DNA from 3 places in the Pannonibacter anstelovis genome. Region 2 is predicted to be linked to each of the others. Evidence: predicted binding sites of a transcription regulator. Region 2 holds the regulator's gene; each other region holds the start of a gene.
What was found. Region 2 encodes LexA, which represses DNA repair genes until DNA is damaged. Its sites were predicted from a motif close to TGTTCNNNNTGTGTTCNG; they were not measured.
Positions count from the first base shown of each region.

Region 1: V6L75_RS12115 (helicase-related protein) is a predicted target of LexA. The motif match lies at 1,749-1,766, and genes of this name have one in related genera.
Region 3: V6L75_RS03405 (PA0069 family radical SAM protein) is a predicted target of LexA. The motif match lies at 3,482-3,499, and genes of this name have one in related genera.

Region 1 covers NZ_JBAKBF010000007.1:15,774-21,937, forward strand. The annotation lists gene V6L75_RS12115 (helicase-related protein) at 1-1,572, opposite strand, end outside; gene pyc (pyruvate carboxylase) at 2,268-5,711, shown strand; gene V6L75_RS12125 (TSUP family transporter) at 5,905-6,164, shown strand, end outside.
Region 2 covers NZ_JBAKBF010000001.1:141,092-147,255, forward strand. The annotation lists gene V6L75_RS00660 (polysaccharide biosynthesis protein) at 1-886, shown strand, start outside; gene V6L75_RS00665 (O-antigen ligase family protein) at 971-2,260, shown strand; gene V6L75_RS00670 (DUF983 domain-containing protein) at 2,359-2,796, opposite strand; gene lexA (transcriptional repressor LexA) at 3,242-3,964, opposite strand; gene V6L75_RS00680 (molybdopterin oxidoreductase family protein) at 4,453-6,164, shown strand, end outside.
Region 3 covers NZ_JBAKBF010000002.1:125,007-131,170, forward strand. The annotation lists gene V6L75_RS03380 (F0F1 ATP synthase subunit A) at 1-131, shown strand, start outside; gene V6L75_RS03385 (F0F1 ATP synthase subunit C) at 201-428, shown strand; gene V6L75_RS03390 (F0F1 ATP synthase subunit B) at 508-1,065, shown strand; gene V6L75_RS03395 (F0F1 ATP synthase subunit B family protein) at 1,077-1,556, shown strand; gene V6L75_RS03400 (ribonuclease HII) at 1,627-2,277, opposite strand; gene V6L75_RS03405 (PA0069 family radical SAM protein) at 2,338-3,462, opposite strand; gene V6L75_RS03410 (glycosyltransferase) at 3,569-4,255, shown strand; gene V6L75_RS03415 (AraC family transcriptional regulator) at 4,277-5,299, opposite strand; gene V6L75_RS03420 (cupin domain-containing protein) at 5,583-6,083, shown strand.

The sequences.
Region 1 (6,164 bases), on a different contig from region 2:
TTCCGGGCTGTCCGCAACCGCATCCGGCGCGAACCGGAACCCCTGCAGGCGGCCGATGTGCTGGCCCTCCACAAGGACGTCCCCAGTCTGCGTGATTTCCGCTTCCAACATGGCGTTCTCTCTCAAACGTCTCATCAATACGCTTGTCCGCCTGTCCACGAACCGCTGAGTTAAACGGTCATGCAGGGCGTCCGACAATCTGTCTTCAATGCCTCGGGTGACGCCCTGCCAGTGAACAGGGTCCTTCAGCCATTCGGCACGGTTTGCCACGAAAGTCCAGGTGCGGATGTGCGCAATCCGGTTCGCAAGAGTGTCGATATCACCATCCACCCTGTCTGCGAAAGCCACTTGACGCTGAAACCAGTCTTCATCGACCACCCCGTTGCGCACGAGCAACGTGTATAGGTGGATAAGCAGGTCTCCGTGGTTAGCCGGGGCTATCTTGCGATAGTCCGGCACCTGGCAGACATCCCAAAGCAGCGCCACCCGTGCGGGGGAGGACGCCATGTCGCGGATGCCGTGATCCTTTGCGGCATATTCGAGGGCCTGCGCATCGTCGGCGGCTGGCGCACGGGCCAGTCCATCTTCGCGCGGCGGCAGGTCCAGTGTGTCACGCAGGCTGGAAATCGACGTGAAATCAAGCTGCGTGTTGCGCCACTGGAAAACTTTTAATGCATCGAACCGGTGGCTCTCGATCATCTCCACCAGATCATCGGACAAGGGATCGACGCGGCCCGTCACCCCGAAGGAGCCGTCGCGCATGTGGCGCCCGGCGCGCCCGGCGATCTGACCCATCTCGGCGGGGCTGAGATTGCGGTATTGATAGCCGTCGAATTTGCGGTTTCCGGCAAATGCGATGTGGTCCACATCCAGGTTGAGGCCCATGCCGATCGCATCGGTGGCGATCAGATAGTCCACGTCGCCGTTCTGGAACAGCTCGACCTGCGCGTTGCGGGTGCGCGGGCTGAGCGAGCCCAGCACCACTGCTGCACCGCCGCGCTGGCGCCGGATCAGCTCGGCAATCGCATAGACCTCGCTGGAGGAGAAGGCGACGACCGCAGAACGGGCCGGCAGGCGGGAAATCTTCTTGGAGCCTGCATAGGTCAGTACCGACATGCGCGGCCGTGTCACCACATTAAGGCCGGGAATGAGCTTTTCCAGCAGAGGGCGGGCGGTCGCAGAGCCCAGCAGCAGCGTTTCGGAGCGGCCGCGCAGGTTCAGGATGCGGTTGGTGAAGACGTGGCCGCGCTCCATGTCTGCGGCCAGCTGCACCTCGTCGATGGCGACAAACTCGGTATTGAGGTCGAGCGGCATGGCCTCGACCGTCGAAACCCAGAAGCGCGGCGCCTTCGGGACGATCTTCTCTTCGCCCGTGATCAGGGCAACGGCGGCCTCGCCTGCACGCTCCACCAGACGGCCATAGACCTCGCGCGCCAGCAGGCGCAGCGGCAGGCCAATGAGGCCTGAGGGCTGCGCCAGCATCCGCTCGATGGCGAGATGGGTCTTGCCGGTATTGGTCGGGCCCAGCACCGCGGTAACGGTTCTGGACCGGGCGGCCGGCGGCAAGGTCATGATCTGGATCGGAGGCATCGCGCGGAGTGCTTCGTTCGGCCGGGTGTCTTGGCCCTCACCAAGGTCAGGGCGTGCGGAAGGCTGTCTAGCATAGGGCCAGCACCCTGTCCCTCACGATTTTCGGCCCCGCTTCTAGCGCAGGGTGATGGCTGAATCAGGGCGGCAGATCGGGGTGGAGGAACGAGTCTGGAACAAAGGCTGATCGAATCGCAGACAAGCCCTGAGTCTGTTTTTGTTCCCTACGACATGTGGTTTCCGGCAAGGAGGTGGCTACGAAATCCTGAATCTGACCAAGGATTTACGGCGGGCAGGGGGCGGTTTTCCGGAATCGCGTCAAGCTCAGGAAATCGTGCAGATCAGGTTAACCGGATCAGCAATTTTCATGAGGCCGGTCGAAACTTTCAGCACCAAAGCGGAACGACTCATGCACGAATCGCTGTCCGTTATGCGTTTTTGTTTTGTTCGTACGACAGTTTGTAGTGTTCAGGCGGCAGGGCTACGAAATAGCGGTAGGGGAACGTAACTGGTTGCTCCTGGCAACCAGTTGAACCAGGTAAAAAGTAAAGAATTATGTCCCATTATGGGGCGTTTGATTGTTGAGCTGGCGCAGGCGAATAGGTCAAGAGTGTTGGCTCTTTTCTTTGCCCTCATCCCTTTGTATGACTCATGCGCTTTCATATTGGGGAGGTATGGGCTTGGCCATCCGTAAGATTCTCGTTGCTAACAGATCTGAAATCGCTATCCGCGTGTTCCGTGCCGCGAATGAGCTCGGGCTGAAAACCGTCGCCATCTTTGCCGAGCAGGACAAACTGGCGCTTCACCGCTTCAAGTCCGACGAGGCCTATCAGGTCGGCAAAGGCCTCGGCCCGATCGAGGCCTATCTGTCCATCGACGAGATCATCCGGGTTGCCAAACTCTCGGGCGCCGATGCCATCCATCCCGGCTATGGCTTCCTGTCGGAGAGCCCGGAGTTTGCCGAGGCCTGCGCCCAGAACGGCATCATCTTCATCGGCCCGCAGCCCGAGACCATGCGCCGGCTTGGCAACAAGGTGGCGGCGCGCAACCTTGCCATCGAGGCGGGGGTGCCCGTCATGCCGGCCACCGATCCGCTGCCGGATGATATCGAGGAGATCAAGCGGCAGGCGGATGGTATCGGTTATCCGGTGATGCTCAAGGCTTCCTGGGGCGGCGGCGGCCGCGGCATGCGCGTCATCCGCGACGAGGCGACGCTGGTGCGCGAAGTGGTCGCAGCCAAGCGCGAGGCGAAGGCTGCCTTCGGCAAGGACGAGATCTATCTGGAGAAGCTGGTCGAGCGCGCCCGCCATGTGGAGGTGCAGATCCTCGGCGATTCGCACGGCAATCTGGTGCATCTGTTCGAGCGCGACTGCTCCATCCAGCGCCGTCACCAGAAGGTCGTGGAACGCGCCCCGGCACCGTATCTCTCTGAGGCTCAGCGGCAGGAGCTGTGCGGCTATGGCCTGAAAATCGGTCAGGCGGTGAATTACTGCGGTGCCGGTACGGTCGAATTCCTGATGGATTCGGACACGGGCGCCATCTACTTCATCGAGGTGAACCCGCGCGTTCAGGTGGAGCATACGGTGACCGAGCAGGTGACCGGCATCGACATCGTCAAGGCGCAGATCCGGATCGCAGGCGGTGCCGCTATCGGCACCGAGGCAAGCGGGGTCCCCGTACAGGGCGATGTGCGGCTCAACGGCCATGCGCTGCAGTGCCGCATCACCACCGAAGATCCGGAACAAAACTTCATCCCCGATTATGGCCGCATCACCGCTTATCGCGGCGCGACCGGTTTCGGTATCCGTCTGGATGGCGGCACGGCTTATTCGGGCGCGGTGATCACCCGTTTCTATGATCCGCTGCTGGAAAAGGTGACGGCCTGGGCCCCGAGTGCTGAAGAAGCCTGCCAGCGCATGGAACGCGCCCTGCGCGAATTCCGCATCCGCGGTGTGGCCACCAACCTTGTGTTCCTCGAGAACATCATCGGCCACCCGGACTTCCGGGCCAACAACTACACGACGCGCTTCATCGACGGCACGCCGGAACTGTTTGCGCAGGTGAAGCGGCAGGACCGCGCCACCAAGCTGCTGACCTACATTGCCGATGTTTCCGTCAACGGCCATCCGGAAACCCGCTCGCGCCCGCGCCCCGGCCGGGAAGCGGCGGCCCCTGTCGTGCCGGATTTCGGCAGCGTGAAGCCCGACGGCACCCGCCAGCTGCTGGAGCAACTGGGTCCGAAGGGCTTTGCAAACTGGATGAAAGCGCAGCCGCAGGTGCTGGTGACCGACACCACCATGCGTGATGGCCACCAGTCGCTGCTGGCCACCCGCGTGCGCACCCATGACATTGCAGCGATCACCGATGCCTATGCCGCCGGTCTGCCGCAGCTGCTGTCGCTGGAATGCTGGGGCGGGGCGACCTTTGACGTGGCCATGCGCTTTCTGACGGAAGACCCGTGGGAGCGCCTGCGCCTCATCCGCCAGAAAGCGCCGAACATCCTCCTTCAGATGCTGCTGCGCGGCTCCAATGGCGTTGGCTACACCAACTATCCGGACAATGTGGTGCGCTTCTTCGTGCATCAGGCAGCGCAGAACGGTGTCGATCTCTTCCGCGTGTTCGACTGCCTTAACTGGGTGGAGAACATGCGCGTTTCGATCGACGCAGTGCTGGAGACGGACAAGCTCTGCGAGGGTGCGCTGTGCTACACGGGCGATCTGCTCGACAGCGCAAGGCCGCAGTATGACCTGAAGTACTACGTCAATCTTGCGAAGGAGCTGGAAAAGGCGGGCGCGCATATTCTCGGCGTCAAGGATATGGCGGGCCTGCTGAAGCCTGCGGCTGCGCGCATCCTGTTCAAGGCGCTTAAGGAAGAAATCGGCATTCCGATCCACTTCCACACACATGACACTTCCGGCGTTTCGGCTGCCACGGTGCTGGCTGCGGTGGATGCAGGTGTGGATGCCATTGACGCGGCGATGGATGCCTTCTCCGGCAACACATCGCAGCCGTGCCTTGGCTCCATTGTCGAGGCGCTGAAGGGCTCAGACCGCGATCCGGGACTTTCGGCTGAGGTGATCCGCCGGATTTCCTTCTACTGGGAAGCGGTGCGCGGCCAGTATGCGGCCTTTGAAAGCGACCTGAAGGGGCCTGCCTCCGAAGTCTATCTGCACGAGATGCCGGGCGGTCAGTTCACCAACCTCAAGGAACAGGCCCGCTCGCTTGGCCTTGAAACCCGCTGGCACGAAGTGGCGCAGGCCTATGCCGATGCCAACATGATGTTCGGTGATATCGTCAAGGTCACGCCGTCGTCCAAGGTGGTTGGCGACATGGCGCTGATGATGGTCAGCCAGGGCCTGACGGTGGCTGATGTGGTGGACCCGTCCAAAGACGTGGCCTTCCCTGATTCCGTCGTGCAGATGCTGCGCGGCGATCTGGGCCAGCCCCCGGCCGGCTGGCCGCAGGCGCTGCAGGCCAAGGTGCTGAAGGGCGATACGCCTATCACCGTGCGTCCCGGCTCGCTCCTGCAGCAGGAGGATCTGGAGGCCCGCCGCAAGGAAGCCGCCGAGAAGACCGGGCTCGAGATCAGCGACATGGATCTTGCGTCCTATCTCATGTACCCGAAGGTCTACACGGACTTTGCCAAGGCTCAGAGCCAGTACGGCCCGACCTCGGTTCTGCCGACGCCGGTCTATTTCTACGGGCTTGAGGTGGGCGAGGAAATCCTCGTCGAGCTGGAGCCGGGCAAGACGCTGGTGGTCCGCTGCCAGGCCGTGGGCGAGACGGACGAGCAGGGCGAAAAGAAGGTGTTCTTCGAGCTGAACGGCCAGCCGCGGATCATCAAGGTGCCGGACCGGGCCCATGGCGCGGCAGGCCATGCTGCCCGCCGCAAGGCCGAGGCTGGCAACGAGGCCCACGTGGGCGCGCCGATGCCGGGCGTCGTCTCCACCGTTGCCATCGCAGCCGGTCAGGAGGTCAAGGCCGGTGACGTGCTCTTGTCCATCGAAGCCATGAAGATGGAAACCGCGCTTCATGCCGAGCGCGACGGTGTGGTCTCCGAAGTGCTCGTCACCCCCGGAAGCCAGATCGACGCCAAGGACCTGCTTGTGGTGTTCAAGGCCTGAGTGCAGCGTCAGACAGGAAATGCGCAAGGGGAGGCTCCGGTCTCCCCTTTTTGTTTCAACGCGTTCACCCCCGCAAACTGCCCTTGCCAGCCCTCGTATTCCGTGGCATCGCAGGCGTCCCATTCCCCGATGCTGGTCCCTCCCGCCGCCTTACATGAGACGGCAGGAACCCAGCCCCTTCCGGTGCTCTTCCATGGAACTGTCCTATGAGGTTCTCGGCCTCCTGTTTCTTGCCGCTCTCATGGCCGGCTGGATCGATGCGATTGCAGGCGGCGGCGGGCTGATCACCATCCCTGCGCTGCTGCTGGCAGGTCTGCCGCCTGCAACGGCGCTGGCGACCAACAAGCTGCAGGGCAGTTCCGGCACGCTGACGGCAGCCACCTATTTCATCCGCCGGGGCGCGGTATCGGTGCGGGCAAACATTCTGCCCATCATCGCCATATCGCTTGGCTC
Region 2 (6,164 bases):
GAGGCCGGATCTAGCCCGTCAGGCTGTGATAGGCAATGTCCGCGACAGGCGGCGTGTGCATGAGGTGATGCAGGCCTGCAGGCCTGCAGTAGTCTTCCACGCAGCCGCCCTCAAGCATGTGCCTCTGGTGGAGAGCAATATTTGTGAAGGTGTGCTGACCAACATCTTGGGGACGCGCAATGTGGCCGATGCTGCCATTTCCTGTGGTGCCCGTGCGATGGTGCAGATTTCGACCGACAAGGCGGTCCGGCCGACCAGCATGATGGGTAGGACCAAGCGGATTGCGGAAGCCTACTGCCAGGCGCTGGATATAAGTGGCGTAGACACCCGGTTTATTACTGTGCGGTTCGGTAATGTGCTTGGATCCAACGGCTCAGTTGTACCGCTTTTCAAGCGGCAGATTGCTTCCGGGGGGCCAATCACGGTAACACACCCGGAAATGACGCGTTATTTCATGACAATCCGGGAAGCAACCGAGTTGGTGTTGCAGGCCGCTTCAGCTGAAATCGGGCGGGAAGAAACACGCGGGCGGATCTTTGTCCTCGACATGGGGGAGCCCGTGAAAATCCTGACACTGGCAAGAACGATGATTTCCTTGGCGGGACTTCGGCCGGATGAGGACATAGCCATCCAGTTCACCGGCCTGCGTCCAGGTGAGAAGCTCTATGAAGAGTTGTTTGACGCCAACGAGATGACCACACCTCACGATGCCGACGGCTTCTTTGTCGCCTCTGCCGGCATCATTCCGCTCGAGCGTTTGACATGGCATCTGGAGCGCCTTGGCAATAGTGCGGCTGCAGGCGGGGAAGATCAGTGCAAAGCCATGCTGATTGCAGCGCTTGGTGAAGTTGAAGCAGGGAGCCCTCTCCTGACTGCCGTTCTCTAAATCCTTGAACCAAAAACTACTGGCGATGCCGTTTCTTTTCTTTTGACGTAATCTTACGAGACTTTCCAAAAAGGGATTGACGCTTTGAATAATTCTACCGCGAAAATCACTAGACCGGAGAGTGGTAAGATTGCACAGGTGCTTGAGTTCCTCCTAATATCGGTATTTGCAGCACTTCCGCCTGTTCTTACCGTCGCCCGGGTTTCTCCGCCGCTGTTTCTGGGGCTTGCCACCGTAATTCTCGCCGGGCTTGCTTGGTGCTACCGGGGTCGGGCAATGTTTGAGGGCATTGGTACGAAGGCTAGGTCCTTTTTGCTTCTTACGGGTCTAGCCTTTCCTGCATTCATGCTGCTTTCCCTTGCCTGGGCGCCTGTAGAAGTACAGAAAAGAGGGGCGAATTCTGCGCTGGGTGTTCTCCTCTCGATTGTCGCTTCGGGTTTTTTGTGGCTATGTGTCTGTGCCTTGCCGGTTCCGGTTCGTGACCGTATTGCAAAGCGGATAGGATCCGCGCTTACAGTCTCTCTGCCGCTGACGGCTGTTTTGATTTTCGTTCATTTCCTGACCGGTGGCATGCTGAATGCTGAACTTCGCGCCGATCCTGAGAACTACGTTTTGAATCGCGCTGCCGTCGCCATTTCCATGTTCTTGCCGTTCGCCATACTAGTTGCCTTGAAGCAGCGCCACCGCTTGCTCTATGCCGTGTTGCTGGTGTTCGCAGCTGTGTCATGCTTTCAATCCGAAAGCTCGTCGGCACAGCTTGGCGTGCTCGTGATCCTGCTTTTGATCATTCCTGCTTTTGTCTGGCCGCGCGGTATCTATAGAATTGTAGTCTGTGGCGTGTTGCTCACCTTTGTTCTGATGCCACTCATTGTCGGCCATGTGAATGGCATGATCCCTCAGGCCGTGCACGACAAGGTCGGGTATGGGTCGCTGACCATACGTGGGCTCATCTGGGCAGAGTATGCAAATTTGCTGCCTGAGCATGTCTGGCTGGGGTATGGCGTGGAGGCTTCGAAGGCTGCCAACAAACTACCCGAAGCTGCAACGTATACTCCTGAGAGAAAAAAACTTCTCGCTTTTGGGCACAGTCATAACGCTCCGTTACAGCTCTGGTTTGAACTTGGAATAGCAGGCGCTGCGCTTGCCGCCGTTGCGCTTGCTATGCTTTTGCGGACGATAGGAAGCTTGGAGGGGCGCGAGCTTTCTGCTGGCACATTGACGCTGGCCGTCGCCTATAGTGTCGCGGTTGTGAGCCATGGAGCATGGCAGGGCTGGTGGTTCAGCCTGATGATCCTTGCTGCTATCCCTTTCATGCTGAAAGGGCATGGTGAAACCTCACGGCCCGTTCCGGAGGTTAAGGCCGGTTCTCGATGAGCTCGACCTATTGTTAGTTGGACAAGCCCACGCGTCGCATTGGTCTTTTCAACGCATGGTTTGCTAGAAACAACAGACTTGGCACGAAGCGGTCTTGTTCAGATTTCAGGCCCGGGCTTTGCTCGTCCTGCCGTTATGTCTTCCGTCGGAGAATCCGTCACCAGCCTGCCTTCCTCAGCCTTGTAGATATACTGGCTTGCCACCAGCCAGCCCTTGAGAGGGCGGAGGGGCGGAATGCAGGTGAGCAGCAGCAGCGGCAGCGTTGTGAAGAGGTGGACCCAGTAGGGCGCCGTATAGGCAATTTCGAGCCACATGGCGAAGGCAACGCTCGGAACGCAGGCAAAGCAGATGACGAAAAAGGCAGGCCCATCCGCCGGATCGGCGAAGCTGTAGTCAAGGCCACAGACTTCACAGGACGGGGCGAGTGTAAGGAAGCCCTTGAACAGATGCCCCTGACCGCAACGCGGGCAACGTCCACGCACCCCGACATGGGCAGGGGACTGGGCTGGCCACTGGCCGGATGTCTCGATGGGCATGAGGGCCTCCTTGTGTTTGCCGGCTTGCGGCATATCAGGATAATTTCTTATCCGCTAACTGCGGCGTTGGTGCGTCTGGGGCAAGATGCGTTTTGACGCAGGGGGGGGGGCAGGCCAGCGTTTCTTTTGCTGGAGGGGAATGTGCTCCGAACGCTTCTGAGCTGCTCGAATCACGGCTTAGCGCGGCTGGCGCATCGCGGGTGGTGCACGTTCGATGAAAACAGAACGGCATCAAGCGCCCAGTCTGATTGCTTTCACGCGATTCCGGAAGCCAAACCAGCTCCCGCCCGTCTTTGCTGGAATTGCGCTCGCATGTGCTGAAGCACTTTGCAGCTCTTGCCTGGTGCCTATGAAGCAGGTTTGCTGGCCGCATGCTGCCAGAAACTGAAATGCCGGAGACAATGTCTCCGGCATTCTTCAAGCCTGTTGAACGGGAGCCAGCGGCTCAATACTGCCGGAAGAGGGCAACGAGCTTGCCCTGGATGCGCACGCGGCCGGGGCCGAAGATACGGGTTTCATAGGCCGGGTTGGCAGCTTCCAGCGCCACGGAGGCGCCTTTCTTGCGCAACCGCTTGAGCGTTGCTTCCTCATCGTCCACCAGCGCCACGATGATGTCGCCGCTTTCGGCCGTGTCGGTCTTGCGGATCAGCACCGTGTCGCCATCCAGAATACCGGCTTCGATCATCGAATCGCCGCGTACCTCCAGCGCATAGTGTTCCCCACGGCTGATCAATTCCGGCGGAACGGAGATGGAATGGCTGTGGGTCTGGATCGCCTCTATCGGAACACCGGCAGCGATGCGGCCCATGACCGGGATGGAGGTGAAGTGAGGGGCGGTTTCGGCCTGCGGTACAGCTGGAGCAGATACCGGAGCTTGTGCCTTGCCGAGCGATCCCTCGATAACCGACGGCGCAAAGCCCTTGCCGCGCGGGGAAGACAGGCCCGGCGTGACCGAATCCGGCAGGCGGACCACTTCCATGGCACGCGCCCTGTTGGGCAGGCGGCGGATGAAGCCGCGCTCCTCCAGTGCCGTGATCAGACGGTGAATGCCGGACTTGGACCGCAGGTCCAGCGCGTCCTTCATTTCGTCAAAGGACGGTGGAACCCCGGATTCCTTCAGGCGCTCATGAATGAACATCAGCAGTTCGTGTTGCTTGCGCGTCAGCATGTGAGGTCCCCGTTGGAGGGTCTGGTACAAATCATGAACGTACCTTACCTGTTCTCACTGTGTTCCACAAGTCTTAAGGTGGAGTTAGCGGGATGTTCCTGTCACGTGCTTCGAAGACAAAACATCGTCCTGCGGGGCCGGCTGGCGGTTTTCATGCAGAACTGCGCTCTCGTCAATGCAATTCCACCGCCTCTCCGGTGCGTTGGACAGGACAGGCTTCGTGGTCTGTGCAATGAGATCAGACGGGTTGATTTGTGCCAATGGGCGCATGGGCTTGGGCAGTCATCGCTTCGCCTTTTTCCGGCGGAAGGGGCCCAGGCTTGCGATTGCCTGATGCCCCGGCTTGACTTCATGCGCTGGTGTCCCGAAAGCTGCCAAACGAAGACGACACTGCTCCCGGCTGGCCTGCGACCCGCAGGCGGCCTCACTCTGCCTTAAGTGGAATCCCGCTTTGGGGCGGCGCCACGGGAACCCCGAAAAGACCGAAGATGAACAAGCCTGTCACCATCACCGCCCATTCCGCCTGTCCGCATGACTGCCCTTCCACCTGCGCGCTGGATGTGGAGGTGACGGCAGAGGGCCGTATTGGCCGCCTGCGCGGGGCGGCGGACAATGCCTACACGGCCGGTGTCATCTGCGCCAAGGTCGCCCGCTATGCCGAGCGGCTCTATCATCCGGACCGGCTGCTGACGCCAATGGCCCGCGTTGGGGCGAAGGGGGAAGGGCGGTTCGAGCCCATCACCTGGGACGAGGCACTGGACCTTATTGCTGCGCGTTTTCTGGAGGCGGAGGCCAAGCACGGGCCGGAGACGGTCTGGCCCTATTACTACGCCGGCACCATGGGGCTGGTGCAGCGCGACAGCATTCATCGCCTGCGCCATGCCAAGGGCTATTCGCAGCAGTTTTCCTCGATCTGCACCAATCCGGCCTGGACCGGCTATGTGGCCGGAACCGGGCTTCTGGCCGGGCCCGATCCGCGCGAGATGACGAAGGCGGACCAGATCATCATCTGGGGCACCAATGCGGTGGCCACACAAGTGAATGTGATGACCCACGCCATCACCGCCCGCAAGACGCGCGGCGCGAAGATCATCGTGATCGACGTCTACCGCACGGAAACGATGAAGCAGGCCGATATAGGCATCGTGCTCAAGCCTGGCAGCGACGCGGCGCTGGCCTGTGCCATCATGCATGTGCTGTTCCGTGACGGTCTGGCCGACCGGGAGTATCTTGCCCGTTACACCGACTGCCCGGATGAGCTGGAGGCGCATCTTGCCACCCGCACGCCGGAATGGGCCGAGGCGATCACCGGCGTTCCGGCTGCAGAGATCACGCAGCTCGCCCGGATGATCGGCGAGGTGAAGCGTACCTTCATCCGTCTTGGCTATGGCTTTACCCGCAGCCGCAACGGCGCTGTCTCCATGCATGCGGCGGCCAGCATCGCTGCCGTTGCCGGCTCCTGGCAGTATGAGGGAGGCGGGGCCTTTCACAACAACGGGGCGATCTACAAGCTCGACAAGTCGATGGTCGAGGGCAGTTCCCTGCGCACAGGCACCAGGTTCCTCGACCAGAGCCTCATCGGCCGAGTGCTGACCGGTGACACGGAGGCGCTGGCTGGCGGCCCGCCGGTGACGGCGCTGCTGATCCAGAACACCAATCCGGTTTCGGTCGCACCCGAGCAGACGCTGGTGAAGCAGGGTTTTGCCCGCGAGGATCTCTTCACCGTGGTGCATGAGCAGTTCATGACGGACACCGCCCGTTATGCCGACATTGTGCTGCCCGCGACCCAGTTTCTGGAGCATGACGACATCTACCGGGGCGGCGGCCATCAGTACATGCTGTTTGGCCCGAAGCTCACGGAATCGCCGGGCGAGGCGCGGGAAAACATATTCGTTATCAATGAACTGGCGAAGCGTCTTGGAGCAAAGTATCATCCCGGTTTCCACATGAGCGCCCGCGAGCATGTGGACTGGATGCTTGTCAATTCCGGCTATGGCACGCTTGCGGAGCTGGAAGCCGGGCGCTGGAAGGATCTGCAGCCGGACTTCCGCACCGCCCATTATCTTGATGGCTTCGGCCATGCGGATGGCAAGTATCACTTCAAGGTGGACTGGGGTTTCACCGCCGCGCCCAACCGGCCGGAAGACGGAAAGCCCTTTGGCGCTCATGCAGCCATGCCGCGGCTGCCGGACTACTGGAA
Region 3 (6,164 bases), on a different contig from region 2:
GGGCCGTCCTCCCGCTTGGGATGACGGTGGCGCTGACGGCACTGGAGTTCCTCGTTGCGTTCCTGCAGGCGTATGTGTTCACGCTGCTGACCTGCATGTACCTCAACGACGCCCTTCACCCGTCTCACTAAACTCACCAACTCATGTGGCCGCAAAGGCCGCCTGACAACGCTGACAAACGTCAATTAGGAGCACGTGTCATGGAAGCAGAAGCAGCAAAGTTCATTGGCGCTGGTATCGCCGCTCTCGGCATGGGCCTCGTCGCCCTGGCTCTGGGTAACATCTTCTCCAACTTCCTGTCGGGCGCCCTGCGCAACCCGTCCGCTGCTGATGGCCAGTTCGGCCGTCTGGTGTTCGGCTTCGCCGTGACCGAAGCTCTGGGCATCTTCTCGCTGCTGATCGCCCTTCTGCTCCTGTTCGCCGTCTAATCGTCCCTAACGGCGTATTGGAACGAATGAGACCGGGGGCGGCGCACCTGCGCCGCCTTCCCGGTATCTGGAGGCGATAATGGCAGGCGAAACCCATACTACTGTGGACGGGCAGGTTATCCTGGACGTTCCGGCGGCAGAACACGGGGCAGGTTTCCCGCCGTTCGACCCGACTCATTTTGTCTCGCAGCTGTTCTGGCTGTTCGTCACCTTCCTGGTCTTCTACTGGATCATGAAGAACGTGGCTCTGCCGCGCATCGCGGGCATTCTCGAGGACCGTCACGACCGCATCGCGGGCGACCTGTCGGAAGCCGAGCGCCTGAAGCGGGAGACCGACGAAGCCATTGCCGCTTACGAGCAGGCCCTGTCCGAAGCCCGTGCCCGTGCACGCGGAATTGCACAGGACACCCGTGAGAAGCTCAAGGCTGAAACGGATGCACGCCGCGCCACCGCCGAGCAGGGCCTTGCGGCCAAGCTGGCAGAGGCCGATGCGCATATTTCCGCCATCAAGGACAAGGCTCTGGCCCAGGTTGGTGAGATCGCCAGCGAGACATCTTCCGCCCTGGTGGAAGCTCTGATCGGTGTGGCTCCGGCCAAGGCTGAAGCAGACGCTGCCGTTCAGGCTGCGGCAAAGTAAGGGGTCCGGTCATGGATGCATCATTCTGGGCACTGGTCGGCCTGATCCTGTTCTTTGTCCTGATCGCTTGGCTCGGAATTCCGGCCAAGATCACGGCAGCGCTTGACAGCCGCGCAACCAAGATCCGCACGGATCTGGAAGAGGCCCGCAAGCTTCGTGAAGAAGCTCAGGCGCTTCTGGCCGACTATCAGCGCCGCCGCCATGAGGCGGAAGCGGAAGCTGAAGCAATCGTGGCTGAGGCCCGTGCAGAGGCAGAGCAGCTGACGCTCGAGACCACCCGGTCTCTGGAAGAGCTGATTGCCCGGCGCACCAAGTCTGCCGAAGACAAGATTGCCCAGGCAGAGGCCCATGCCATTGCGGAAGTGAAGGCAAAGGCTGCTGATCTGGCGGTCGCCGCTGCTGAAAGCATGCTGGTTGCAAAGGTGACGGGTTCCGTTGCCGAGGGCCTGACGGCCAAGAGCATCGAGCAGGTCAAGGCTGGCCTCAATTGAAGCCAGACCGGATTACTGATCTCATGAAAGCGGCCCCTGCGGGCCGCTTTTTTGTTGGGTAAAGTGAAGCTCAGTCGCGCACGGCTGCGGCCACGGGCCGGAATGACATGCGGTGCAGGGGGCAGGGGCCAAGTGTGGTCAGGGCAGCGGCATGGGCGGGCACGCCATAGCCCTTGTGCACGGCAAAGCCGTAGCCGGGAAAAAGCCCGTCCGCCCGTTCCATCATACGGTCGCGGGTGACCTTGGCAACGATGGATGCAGCAGCAATGGCAAGGCACCGCCCGTCCCCCTTGATCAGCGACTGCCCGTCCACACCAAGCCCCGGCGGCACATCGCGGCCATCCACGAGGACATAGCTTGCTCTCCGGGACAGACCCGCCACGGCCCGGCGCATGGCGTCCAGCGTTGCGGCACGGATGTTCATCCGGTCGATTGTGGCGGCAGAACTGCTGGCAACGCTGACGAAAGCCGTGGCGCAGATCTCGTCATAGAGGGCATTGCGGCGGCTCTCGGTGAGTTTCTTGGAATCGTTCAGCCCCACCGGCAGGTTTGAGTAGTCGAGGATCACGGCGGCCGTCACGACAGGCCCGGCCCACGGGCCGCGCCCGGCCTCATCTACGCCGCACAGCGCGCCGCCGAAGCGCGCGGCATGTCCAGCTTCAAGCGCGGCATCCAGCGTGTCGCCGAATCGCAGATCAAAAAGGGAGGGGACCTTGCTCATGGAGCGGATCGTGATGATTCCCGGCGGCAATGCAAGAGCAAGGACCTGTTCCGTAACAGATCAGAACAGGGAGAGCTGCACGCCGCCCACCTGCGGCGGAGTGAAAAGCTCCACATTCAGCTTCTTGCGCCGCTGGTTCAGCCCCAGCCGCTTGCAGGCGAGGCTGAAGCGTTGCCCAATCTGCTGGGCATAGGGGCCGAGCCCGCGCATCCGCTGGCCCCATTCGGCGTCATAGTCCTTGCCGCCGCGCATGGACCTAAGAATGTTCATCACATGGCGGTAGCGGTCCGGCCGGTTGCGCAGCAGCCAGTCGCGGAAGAGTTCGGACACCTCCAGCGGCAGGCGCAAGAGGATGTAGCCGGCCTCGGTGGCGCCATGCTCTGCTGCGGCTTCCAACAGCCCCTCGATCTCGCTGTCCGTGAGGGCAGGGATCACCGGCGCCATCATCACGGAAGCGGGAATACCGGCCTCTGACAGACCCTTAAGGGCCGCAAGGCGCCGGTGCGGTGCGCTGGCACGGGGCTCCAGTGTGCGCACAAGATCCTTGTCGAGCGAGGTGATTGACAGCGCCACCTTGGCCAGCCCCTTCTCCGCCATGCGCGACAGGATGTCCGCATCGCGCAGCACCAGCGCCGACTTGGTGACGATGGCGACCGGGTGATTGTAGGTTTCCAGCACAGTGAGGATCTCCCGCATCAGCTTGTAGCGCCGCTCGATGGGCTGGTAGGGGTCCGTGTTGGTGCCAATGGCGATGGTGCGCACCTGATAGCCGGGACGGGCCAGTTCCCGCTCCAGCAGCTCCGCCGCATTGGGCTTGGCAAAGAGCCGCGTCTCGAAATCGAGGCCGGGCGACAGCCCCATGAAGGCGTGACTGGGACGGGCAAAGCAATAGATGCAGCCATGCTCGCAGCCCCGGTAGGGGTTGATCGAGCGGTCGAAGGAAATGTCGGGCGAAGAGTTACGCGTGATGATGGTGCGGGCCTTCTCTTCCTGCACCGTTGTTTTCAAAGGCGGCAGATCGTCCGGCGTTTCCCAGCCATCGTCAAAGCCTTCGCGCTGCTGGCGCTCGAAGCGTCCCGGCATGTTGAGCGCGGCCCCGCGGCCGCGCCGCAGCTCCTCATCGAGGCGCAATGCGGCCATGGCAGCTTCCCGGGTGTCCTGTTCCGTCTGATCAATCCGCGCCATGCTTCAGCGACTCTCCAATGAGAACATAAGCGGAACATTAGCTGAAAATGCAAGCGGGGCAAGGCCTCTCTCGCCAGACCTCCGAAAAGGCGCTACAACCCGTTTCATGATCAGTGTTGTCCTTGCCACACATGACAATGAAGCCCAGCTGGCGCATGCGCTGACGGCCCTTGTGCCGGGCGCGGCGGATGGCCTCGTGCGCGAGGTTCTGGTTGTGGATAGCGGCTCGTCCGATGCCACGCACAAGGTCGCGGATGCGGCCGGTTGCGAGTTCGAGGTTCTGGCGAAGGGGGAGGGGGCACGTTTTGCGCACGGAGCGGCGCTGGCGCGCAAGTCTCCCTGGCTGCTGTTTCTCAATGCCTCCACCGTGCTGGAACACGGCTGGCATCAGGATGTGCAGAATTTTATTGAACGGGTGGAGCGTTCCGGTCAGGCCAACCGCTGCGCTGCTGCTTTCCGGCTGAAACTGGATGCCTTCGGCTTCGGGGCAAGGCTGTCAGAGTTTGGCGCGCTGATCCGCAGCCGCATTCTGGCCATGCCGAATGGCGATCAGGGGCTGTTGATTTCCCGCAGGTTCTACGAGGAACTTGGCGGTCACCGTGATCTGCCGGGCATGGCCGATCTGGACCTCGTCCGCCGCATAGGCCGTAGCCGTCTCCGGCTGCTGCGCAGCAGCGCCATTGCCGGTGAGGCTGGCGGGGAAGCAAGGCCCGGCCTGCGCCAGGCTGCGGCGCGCATGGCTGTTGCGGCCCTGCGTGTACCCCCGGCTCTCGGTGCCCGGCTGCACGGATAAAGCGGCTTCTGCGGCTCTTCTTCAGCTGCGGCCCTGACGCACTCCACGCAGTGTTTCGGCTGGTGTTTCTCCAAAGAGTTCCCGGTAGGCACCTGCCGCCCGGCCAGCGTGAGCAAGACCACAGGACTGCATGAGAGCGGTGACGTTTGCCGGGCTATCCTTGCGGCCGCGCGCGGCCATCAGGTGCTGACGCAGCATGCTGAGCCGCCGCTCCTGAAGCGCCTGCGATATCGTCTGCCCCCTCTCGGCCTGAAAGGCCATTTGCAATGCCCGCAGGCTGTAGCCGCAGGCGCTTGCAAGCCGGGCAAAGTCGATCTGCTCCGCCAGATGGGCATCGATGTAGTCGAGCGCCCGTGACACTTTGCGCCCGGCGCCAGCCAGGTCCTGAGGCGCAGCGCAAAGCCTGTCCCGTGCCGTGCCTGCATGGGTCCACAGCAGCGCATGGGTGGTGGACCAGCCGAGCCGGTTCAGCGCCTCTGCTCCGGCCGGATCGCCGCGCGGGATCTGGTCAGCCAGCCGGGCCAGCGCAAGGACTTGCGCCCCCAGCGTCCGCCCCGGCTCACTGTCGAGCCGCAACTGCGGATCAAAGACGATTTCCTGGGCCACGCTCCCGGTCAGCGCGGCGAACATGTCCTCCACCGCCTGCCGCTCCAGCTTGAGGATCACCTGCCCGCAGCTTCCCTTCCAGCGCATCAGGCTTGGCCTGGTGGGAGAGAGAACGGAGGCCGCGCGTGCGGCTCCTGTTGTGATCATCTGGCTGCCGATGCGAACCTCCGCGCCGCTGGTAAGCGGGATCTGCACCAGAAAGAACCGCTCCAGACAGCCCGGATCAATCTCCACCTCGCCGCCATAGGCAACATAGTTGATGGAGCCGCCGGAAAAGGCGCGGCTGTTGTGGCAGGCGAAGAAGTCGCGGCCATGATCGCGCGGACGCAGGCGATGGGAGCAGAAAATCCGCCCGACCTCCTCCGCCGCCTGATCCACGTCCTGCGTCGCTACCCGGGCATGGCCGGAAAGTGGCATCTGGATCGCTTGCATCTGCATGGCTTGCACCAGCGTTTCTGGCCCGTCCCCCTCGGCTTTTCCGCTCATTGCTGGACCAGTCAGTACAAATGCTAACACCGGAAAGCCGGCGAAGGAAAGCGGTAAACGGCGGTTTTTCGCGCAGTGTATGGAGCCTTTCGCTCAGCGGATAGACGGGAGGGGGCAGAAGCGCGTCTCGTAAGGGCAGACCGGAGACAGGCACGGGGCAGGACCCCGTTACAAGTGCCGCCCGGCTCTGAGGAGAACAGCGCGCCCGCAACGGGCCAGGACGGAGAGAACCAGCATGAAGACCGCCATTGCGAACATGGTTCAGGTGAACACGGAACCCGGCATTACCCGCGCCGGAACCGGCCTTGATGAGGTGGAGTGGAGCATTCTCGGCCATACCTACTGGATGAAATCCGAGGGCGAGGCATGTTTTTCCTTTGAAACGCTGGACCCGCCCGGCACCTTCGTGCCGCCGCATGTCCATCCGACGCAGGATGAATTCATCTATGTGCTGGAAGGCCGTTTCGATCTTTATCTGGGCGGCGAGCACCATGTTGCCAATGCGGGCGATGTGGTGCGCATGCCGATGGGCATTCCGCACGGCTATTACAATCTGACTGACAAGCCCACCCGAGCCATCTTCTGGGTTTCGCCTGCCCGGCGCCTGCGCGAGCTATTCGACAATCTGCACAATGTGGGCGATCCGGCCGAAGTGGTCCGCCGCTCAACCCTGAGAGAGGTTCACTTCCTGCGCCCCGATGAGATGGCCTTTGATCCGCTGACCCTGAAGATCTGACGCCTCTCCAGTCAACGGGAAAAATCAGGCGTCCGGTGCGGCCGGAGCAGTCCGGCCCGCCGTGCGGGACAGGAGATTTCG